Regions from separate parts of the Klebsiella sp. M041 genome, predicted to be linked through region 4. Evidence: predicted binding sites of a transcription regulator. Region 4 holds the regulator's gene; each other region holds the start of a gene.
What was found. The regulator CRP, encoded in region 4, controls carbon source genes, mostly activating them, when cyclic AMP is high. The targets are predictions, from matches to a motif close to ATGTGANNNNNNTCACAT.
Positions count from the first base shown of each region.

Region 1: the regulator CRP is predicted to act here: its motif matches at 756-773, upstream of aaeR (HTH-type transcriptional activator AaeR).
Region 2: the regulator CRP is predicted to act here: its motif matches at 986-1,003, upstream of ldtB (L,D-transpeptidase).
Region 3: the regulator CRP is predicted to act here: its motif matches at 993-1,010, upstream of AC6CWS_RS04770 (2-hydroxycarboxylate transporter family protein).

Region 1 is NZ_JCAXWU010000013.1:147,656-149,838, reverse strand. It holds gene aaeR (HTH-type transcriptional activator AaeR) at 1-738, opposite strand, end outside; gene aaeX (p-hydroxybenzoic acid efflux pump operon protein AaeX) at 870-1,073, shown strand; gene aaeA (p-hydroxybenzoic acid efflux pump subunit AaeA) at 1,081-2,013, shown strand; gene aaeB (p-hydroxybenzoic acid efflux pump subunit AaeB) at 2,019-2,183, shown strand, end outside.
Region 2 is NZ_JCAXWU010000008.1:37,663-39,845, forward strand. It holds partial or broken gene AC6CWS_RS12030 (tyrosine-protein phosphatase) at 18-933, shown strand; gene ldtB (L,D-transpeptidase) at 1,111-2,025, shown strand; gene AC6CWS_RS12040 (GntR family transcriptional regulator) at 2,173-2,183, opposite strand, start outside.
Region 3 is NZ_JCAXWU010000003.1:183,574-185,756, reverse strand. It holds gene AC6CWS_RS04770 (2-hydroxycarboxylate transporter family protein) at 1-935, opposite strand, end outside; gene AC6CWS_RS04765 (ATP-binding protein) at 1,259-2,183, shown strand, end outside.
Region 4 is NZ_JCAXWU010000016.1:14,319-16,501, reverse strand. It holds gene AC6CWS_RS20015 (YccS/YhfK family putative transporter) at 1-556, opposite strand, end outside; gene crp (cAMP-activated global transcriptional regulator CRP) at 608-1,240, opposite strand; gene AC6CWS_RS20005 (OsmC family protein) at 1,547-1,951, shown strand; gene AC6CWS_RS20000 (phosphoribulokinase) at 2,007-2,183, opposite strand, start outside.

The sequences.
Region 1 (2,183 bases), on a different contig from region 4:
TTCGATCGCCCACATCAACGGCACATAGGCGATACCCACCCCGGCGGTCAGCCAGCGCACCAGCGTCATGGGGTCATTGGTCACAAAGCGCCCCTGCGGGGTCAGGCGGGTTGAGATCCCTTCCGGCGCGATAATGACAAACTCATTGTCCGGCCGCACGCTATATTCCAGCCAGGCATGCCCGGCAAGATCGGCCGGTTTCTCCGGATTGCCAGCCTGCGCCAGATAGCTTTTCGCGGCGCATAACACCATCGGCATTGAGCCCAGACGGCGGGAAAAAAGACTGGAATCCTGCAGGGCGCCCACGCGGATCACCACGTCAAGACCGTCGGCGATCAGGTCCGGCGCAGGTATGCCGGTGACCAGATTGACGGAGAGCCCGGGGTATTCTTTCAGCATTTTCGCCGTTATGCGCGCCAGAACATTCTGTGCCATAGTTGAAGAGCAGCCGATACGCAGCGTTCCGATGGGGGTGTTGTTAAATGCGTATAATTGCTCATGGACATCCTGTGCTTCAAACAGCATCCTACGGCAGCCCTGATAGTAAATTTTACCTGCTTCCGTTAAGCCAAGGCTGCGGGTGCTGCGGTTGAGCAGCTTCACCTGCAGTTCATCTTCCAGTTTGGCGACGGTCTGACTGATCGAGGAAACGCTCATCTGAAGCTGGCGGGCCGCTGCGGTGAAGGAACCTAATTCGACCACTTTGGCGAAAACGGACATGCGCTTTAATCGTTCCATTATTCACTCTGGCTTAAAAGTGATTTAGATCACACATTGTAGATAATGCGGCAATCGTTACGTTAATATATTGTTAGCTACATAATAAACGCATCTGCTCACTACCTGTACGCTTCTTATTCAAGGTCATCATGAGTCTGTTTCCTGTCATCGTGATTTTCGGCTTATCGTTTCCGCCGATCTTCTTCGAGTTGCTTTTGTCGCTGGCCATCTTCTGGCTGGTGCACCGATTGCTGGTTCCGACCGGCATTTACGATTTTGTCTGGCACCCTGCACTGTTTAATACGGCGCTATATTGCTGCCTTTTTTATTTGATATCGCGCTTGTTCGTTTGAGGTTGATGTGAAAACACTAACAAGAAATATCCTCCGTACCGCTATTACCGTGATACTGGTCATTTTGGCCTTCGTGGCGATTTTCCGCGCCTGGGTTTACTACACCGCCTCGCCGTGGACGCGGGATGCGCGCTTTAGCGCCGACATTGTGGCCATTGCTCCCGACGTCTCCGGGCTGATTTCCCAGGTAAACGTCAAGGATAACCAACTGGTTAAGAAAGACCAGGTATTGTTCGTTATTGACCAACCTCGTTACCAAAAAGCGCTGGCGCAGGCGGAAGCCGATGTCGCCTACTATCAGACCTTAGCCCAGGAAAAACGTGTCGAAGCCGGTCGGCGTAATAAGCTTGGCGTCCAGGCGATGTCGCGGGAAGAGATTGACCAGGCGAACAACGTGCTGCAGACCGTTGAGCATCAGCTGGCGAAAGCGGTGGCCAGCCGCGACCTGGCCAGACTGGACCTGCAGCGCACGGAGATTCGCGCCCCCGCGGATGGCTGGGTGACCAACCTTAACGTCTATACCGGTGAATTTATCACCCGCGGCTCCACGGCGGTGGCGCTGGTCAAAGAGAATACATTTTACGTCATGGCCTATCTGGAAGAGACCAAACTGGAAGGCGTCCGCCCTGGATACCGGGCGGAAATTACCCCGCTTGGCAGCAGCAAAACCATTAAAGGCACGGTGGACAGTATCGCTGCGGGGGTAACCAACGCCAGCAGCAGCAGCGACTCGAAAGGGATGGCTTCGGTGGATTCCAACCTTGAATGGGTGCGTCTGGCGCAGCGTGTGCCGGTTCGTATTCGCCTTGACCACCAGCAGGGGAATCTGTGGCCATCGGGCACGACGGCGACGGTGGTGATCACCGGTAAAGAAGACCGTGATACCAGCCAGGCCAACTTCTTCCAGAAACTGGCTATGCGCCTGCGCGAATTCGGTTAATCGCTATGGGGACATATACTATTGCTCCCCAGCATCTCCGCTTTGCTATTAAGCTTGCATGCGCGGTGGTGTTGGCGCTGTTCGTCGGCTTCCATTTTCAGCTCGAAACGCCGCGCTGGGCGGTGCTGACCGCGGCGATTGTCGCCGCTGGCCCGGCCTTTGCCGCCGGG
Region 2 (2,183 bases), on a different contig from region 4:
GTGATACAGCAGACATTATGCCAGTAAATGACGCACTTTTCACGGTCTGCGGTAAATTCCGCCGCGGCGCTTGTGCTAAGGTCTTTGTCAGATGCGCCAGAGACCTGCGCGCAAACCGTTATTCTGTACGTGATGATGAGGAGTCCCATGACCACCAGCCAACCGCGACATCCGGCCTTTTTATCCCTGCAGGGCGGCATTAATTTTCGCGACCTGGGCGGCCAGCGCGCCGCCGACGGACGCCGGGTACGCAGCGGCAAGCTGCTACGCTCCGGTGCGCTAAACCGGCTAACGGCAGAGGATCTCGACCACCTGGATACCCTGCCGCTCAGCCGGGTGCTCGACTACCGCGACCCCGGTGAAGTACAGCGCACGCCGGACAAACTGAGCCCGCTCACCCACTATCTCAACGCGCCGGCCAATCCGCCGATCGGCGAGGTCAACGCGAAGGTCACCGAGCTGAATGCCGCCACCCTTAATGCGCTCAACGGCGAGCAGTTTATGCTGCAACTCTATCGCCAGCTGCCGTTTAACAATCCGGCCTATCGCCAGCTCGCCGCATGGCTGACGACCCCTTTCGACGGCGCCTTGCTGCAACACTGCGCGGTCGGTAAAGATCGCACCGGCGTCGGCTGCGCGTTAACCCTGTTCGCCGTCGGATGCGACAGCGAGACGGTGATGGAGGAGTATCTCCTTACCCATGGCATGCTGACGCAGGTGGAGGCCTGGATGCTGGAGATGCTCGGCAACGACCTGACGCCCCAGGGGCGCCAGAGCCTGGCGGACATCCTGACGGTGAAAGAATCCTATCTCGCCGCCGCGCTGTCGGCCATTCAGCAGCGCTATGGCAATGTCGACGCCTGGCTGGCGGAAGAGTACCAGCTTACCGCCCCGGTCCGCGCGGCGATGCAGGGCCGGCTGCTGGAAGACTAACCCTCGTCGCCCCGAACGCCAGGGCGCGGCAGCCGAGGCGACAGGGAAAAAAATGTGATTTCGTACACATCTGATTTACCTGTTCAGCGGAATGCACATATAATGCGCTCCCATCTACTGTCTCAATCATTAACAAAGGCCTGTGTGGCGTTGATTTCGCACACGACATTAAAAACTATGAAATTATCTACACTCTTAGCGGCAGCCTTCGCCATCGTAGGCTTTTGCAATACAGCGTCTGCTGTCACCTATCCTTTGCCAACCGATGGCAGCCGTTTGGTTGGTCAGAACCAGGTCATCACCATTCCGGATGATAACAAGCAGCCGCTGGAATACTTCGCGGCGAAATATCAGATGGGGCTTTCCAACATGCTGGAAGCCAACCCGGGGGTGGATACCTATCTGCCGAAGGGCGGTAGCGTCCTGAACATCCCTCAGCAGCTGATCCTGCCGGATACCGTCCATGAAGGGATCATCATCAACAGCGCCGAAATGCGTCTGTACTACTACCCGAAAGGCACTAACACCGTGATTGTTCTGCCGATCGGTATCGGCCAGTTAGGCAAAGACACGCCAATCAACTGGACCACCAAAGTCGAACGTAAGAAGGCTGGCCCGACCTGGACGCCGACCGCCAAGATGCATGCGGAATACGCTGCCGCCGGCAACCCGCTGCCAGCCGTCGTACCGGCCGGTCCGGACAACCCGATGGGCCTGTACGCGCTGTATATCGGCCGTCTGTACGCCATCCACGGTACCAACGCTAACTTCGGTATCGGCCTGCGCGTGAGCCATGGCTGCGTACGTCTGCGCAACGATGACATCAAATTCCTGTTTGAGAACGTGCCGGTCGGCACCCGCGTGCAGTTTATCGATGAGCCGGTAAAAGCCACCACCGAGCCGGACGGCAGCCGTTACATCGAGGTTCACAACCCGCTGTCGACCACCGAAGCGCAGTTCCAGGGCGGCGAGATCGTGCCGATCACCCTGACTCAGCCGGTACAGGCGATCACCAGCCAGTCTGATGTCGATCAGAACGTGGTCGAGCAGGCTATCCAGAACCGCTCCGGTATGCCGGTGCGTCTGAACTAAGTTCTGCATGACAAGAAAAACGGCGGGCCTGATGCCCGCCGTTTTTTTTATCGGTGTTGTGCCGGGCTGCGGCTGACGCCTTGCCTGGCGACTGAACCTGACAACACCCTGGCCCTGCTAAGCGCTGCGCCAACCGGGGCCCCCGGTCTAGCCGTTAT
Region 3 (2,183 bases), on a different contig from region 4:
ATGCCCACCGGCGCCGGCAGACCAATCAGTTTGTGGCCGAGCATCCCCATCATATACAGCAGCACCGCCAGCAGCGCGCCGGAGGCCAGCGTCCCGACGTCGGTTTTACCGCTCACGCCTTCGCTCTCGCCGAGGCTGCGGGTTTCATGGCTGCGGTTCGGCATCAGTTGCCCTTCGCCGGTCAGATGCGGGAAGCGCTTGCCGAGCTGGTTGAGGCAGCCGGAGATGACGATCGCCGTCAGGCTGCCGAGCATCACCATCGGCAACACCCGGCCCAGGGCCACTCCCTGCTCCATATGCATTAGCGCGGCGTAACCCATCGATAGGGGGATCGCCCCTTCGCCTACGCCGCCGGCCATGATCGGCAGCACGATAAAGAAGAACACCTGGAACGGCTCCATGCCCAAGAGCGTGCCGACGCCGATGCCCACCAGCATGCCGACCACCTCGCCGCACAGCATTGGGAAGAAGATCTTCAGGAAGCCCTGAATCAGGGTGGTGCGGTTCATACTCATGATGCTGCCGACGATAATGCAGCAGATATAGAGATAGAGGATGTTGGTGGATTTATAGAATTTGGTGGTGGATTCAACGACCACGTCCGGCAGCAGACCGTAATGGACCAGCGCGGAAGGAATAAAAGTGGCGCAGATCGCCGCCGCGCCGAGTTTTCCCAGCACCGGCAGACGTTTGCCAAACTCGCCGCAGGCGAAGCCAAAGAAAGCCAGCGTAGCCACCATCACCACGATATCGCTCGGCAGTTTACCGCCAAGGCAGTCGAGAGCGATCAGCCCCCCGGCCAGCAGAAACAGCGGCAGCGGGACGATCCCTACCTTCCAGTTATCCATGATGTGCCACCAGCGCTGCCTGAGCGTGGTTTTCGGCGTATTGATCGGTTCAAGGGTTGCAGAGAATGCGTTGTCTGTGGTGCTCATAAATTCAGCCCTGTCGTTATTATTCATTTTCAGCGTAAAGGGACAGCGGCGTCGTTAATGTGAAGCTCCCCGAATTAAAAAAGAAGTTTTAATGGTCATTATGGTTTTTATGGTTTCTATTCGCTGATCCGCGCAGGGGTGATATATCTCTGATTTATTATCGTGGTTTTTATGGTTTTTATTTCCCGCCACGCGTTATTTTCGCCGCGACCACTGGCGACAGCCGGCGCCTGCGCCGCTGATCACAACTTTCCCTTAACATTTACGTCACGTGACAGAAAAATGATAGAGTGCCGGTATGGTGAATACGTCGTCCGGGACCTATGAAATTATCTTTTCAATATAAGCTGTTTATTTCGCTGGTCGCTTTTTTCTCAGTCCTGTTTATCGCGCTGGGTATTTATTATTACTTTGACGCCAGCCGCCAGCTTTATCAGGAAATGAGCGCCCGGGCCAAAATTCAGGCCGAAGAGATAGCCCTGATGCCAAATTTACGTCAGCAGGTCAGCCGGCATGACCCGCAGGCGATTCAGGCGTTTATGCAGCAAATCGCCGCCCATAGCGACGCCAGCTTTATCGTCATCGGTGACCGCCAGGGGATGCATCTGTTTCATTCCGTCCATCCGGAGTGGGTCGGCACGCGGCTGGTCGGCGGCGACAACCAGGCGGTACTGGAGGGAAAGTCCATTACCACCATTCGCAAAGGCGGCCTGGGCGTCTCGCTGCGCAGTAAAACGCCCATCGTCGATGACGCGGGGCGGGTGATCGGCATTGTCTCCGTCGGCTACCTCACCAGCTATCTCGATAGCATTACCCTGAGCAAAGTGATCAATATTTTTATCGCCGCCGTCCTGCTGCTCACCGCCCTGTTTATCTTCTCCTGGTACTTTACCCGCAGCATCAAGAAACAGATTTTTTCGCTCGAGCCGCGGGAGATAGGCCTGCTGGTGCGCCAGCAAAAGGCGATGATGGAGTCGATCTTTGAGGGGGTGATCGTCATCGATCGCCAGCGGCGCATTGAGGTGATTAACCATGCCGCCCGCAGCCTGCTGGGACTCAGCCAGCCCGCCCGTCAGCTGCGCGGCCAGTCCATCGACAGCGTGATTTCCCCGCAGCCCTTTTTCGCCAGCGGCGACATGCTTGAGCGCGACACCCATGATGAGCTGTGCCGCTTCAACCAGTTGACCGTGCTCGCCAGTCGGGTGCGCATTATGCTGGAGAACACCCTGCAGGGCTGGGTGATTACCT
Region 4 (2,183 bases):
GCTGGGTCAACAGGCTATATTTGGCTTCGCAATAATTGGCCAGTTCCCGGTAGAGCAGACTGAGCGACTCCCGCAGCGGCTGTTCGCGCCACAGCCAGAACCAGAACCAGTTAAACACGCCGTACCATAGCGTGCCGAAGGCGTAGATCAACAGCGGCTCCCAGACGGGCATATTGCCCGCCAGGCTCAGGGTAAAGATGGCGGCGATCAGCGACGCGGGCAGCAGGCGCGCGTGCAGCGAACTGATTTCCGCGGTGACGCCGAGCAATAGCGCCAGGCCGCTGAGAATAAGCGGCAAAGGTATGGTCTGGGCGAGCAGCAGCTGCACCACCAGGCTGCATCCGGCAAACAGACAGCCGCCGATAATCAGACGCTTAAAAAAGCGCTTATGCGGAGTGTCGAGACCGGCGATGTTGCAGCAGGCGGGAACTAAGGAAAACAGGAGCCCCTGCTGGAGATGGCCGAGCAGAAGACCGATGGCCACAGGCAGACACAGCACCAGCGTTTGCCGCAGTGCATAGTTGACTTCCGGGTGGTAAATCAGCCTGCGCCACATGAGGGAAAAACAAAAACGGCGTACTGCAGGAGCAATACGCCGCTTAGCAACTTAACGGGTGCCGTAGACGACGATAGTTTTACCGTGGGCGGAAATCAGGTTCTGATCTTCCAGCATTTTCAAAATACGGCCAACGGTTTCACGAGAGCAGCCGACGATCTGACCAATTTCCTGACGGGTAATTTTAATTTGCATACCGTCCGGGTGGGTCATGGCATCGGGTTGCTTCGCCAGGTTCAGCAGCGTCTGGGCGATACGGCCCGTCACGTCGAGGAAGGCGAGGTTGCCCACTTTCTCAGACGTCACCTGCAGACGGCGAGCCATTTGCGAAGAGAGACGCATCAGAATGTCCGGGTTCACCTGGATCAGCTGACGGAATTTCTTATAAGAGATCTCGGCCACTTCACATGCGGTTTTCGCCCGTACCCAGGCGCTACGCTCCTGACCCTCTTCAAACAGGCCTAATTCACCGATGAAATCGCCCTGGTTGAGGTAGGAGAGGATCATCTCTTTACCTTCTTCATCCTTGATGAGTACAGCCACGGAGCCTTTAACGATGTAGTACAGCGTTTCTGCTTTCTCACCCTGGTGGATCAGCGTGCTCTTTGATGGGTACTTATGAATGTGGCAATGAGACAAGAACCATTCAAGGGTAGGGTCTGTTTGCGGTTTGCCAAGCACCATGCGCGGTTATCCTCTGTTATAAGCTATCTCCGGGCGCCGACACTACACGGCGTCCGGGCATGCAATCGTATTGTTTCCCTATACCTGGGAAGCTGGCTGATGATTTTTCGACAGCCTGTAATGTGAACTCCTCTGCATACATGCAGTACATCAATGTATTACTGTAGCATCCAGACTGTTTTAGCATAGCTTTCGCCGCATGTCTCCTGGTGTCTCGCTTCAGCATGACGCAGGTCGCCTTCCGTTGCGAGAATTGTTATGTGCGCGTAATCTGACAGGAATATTGCGATACTGGAGTTAAATTTTATGCAAGCGCGTGTGAAATGGGTTGAAGGGTTAACCTTTATCGGGGAGTCCGCGTCAGGACACCAGATTCTGATGGATGGCAACTCCGGAGATAAGGCGCCCAGCCCGATGGAGATGGTGCTGATGGCGGCGGGCGGTTGCAGTGCGATCGATGTGGTCTCCATTTTGCAAAAAGGTCGTCACGACGTGACCAACTGCGAAGTGAAGCTGACCTCTGAGCGTCGGGAAGAGGCGCCGCGCCTGTTCACGCATATTAATCTGCACTTTATCGTCACCGGTAAGGCGCTGAAAGATGCCGCAGTCTCCCGCGCGGTGGATCTGTCGGCAGAGAAATACTGCTCGGTGGCGCTGATGCTGGAAAAAGCGGTGAAGATCACCCACTCCTATGAAGTGATCGAGGCGTAGTCTTCGCCTGCTGATGTGAATGATCTCAACCCCGGCCTGGCCGGGGTTTTTTCTGTTAGCCGATCTTTCGGCCTTCCATCAGACGCTCGACCAGCGGCGCCATAATAAGCTCCATCGCCAGCCCCATTTTACCGCCCGGCACCACCAGGGTGTTCATGTGCGAAATAAACGAGCCCTGTAGCATCGCCAGCAGCCAGGGGAAGTCGATGTTCTGCAGATTGCGGAAATGGAT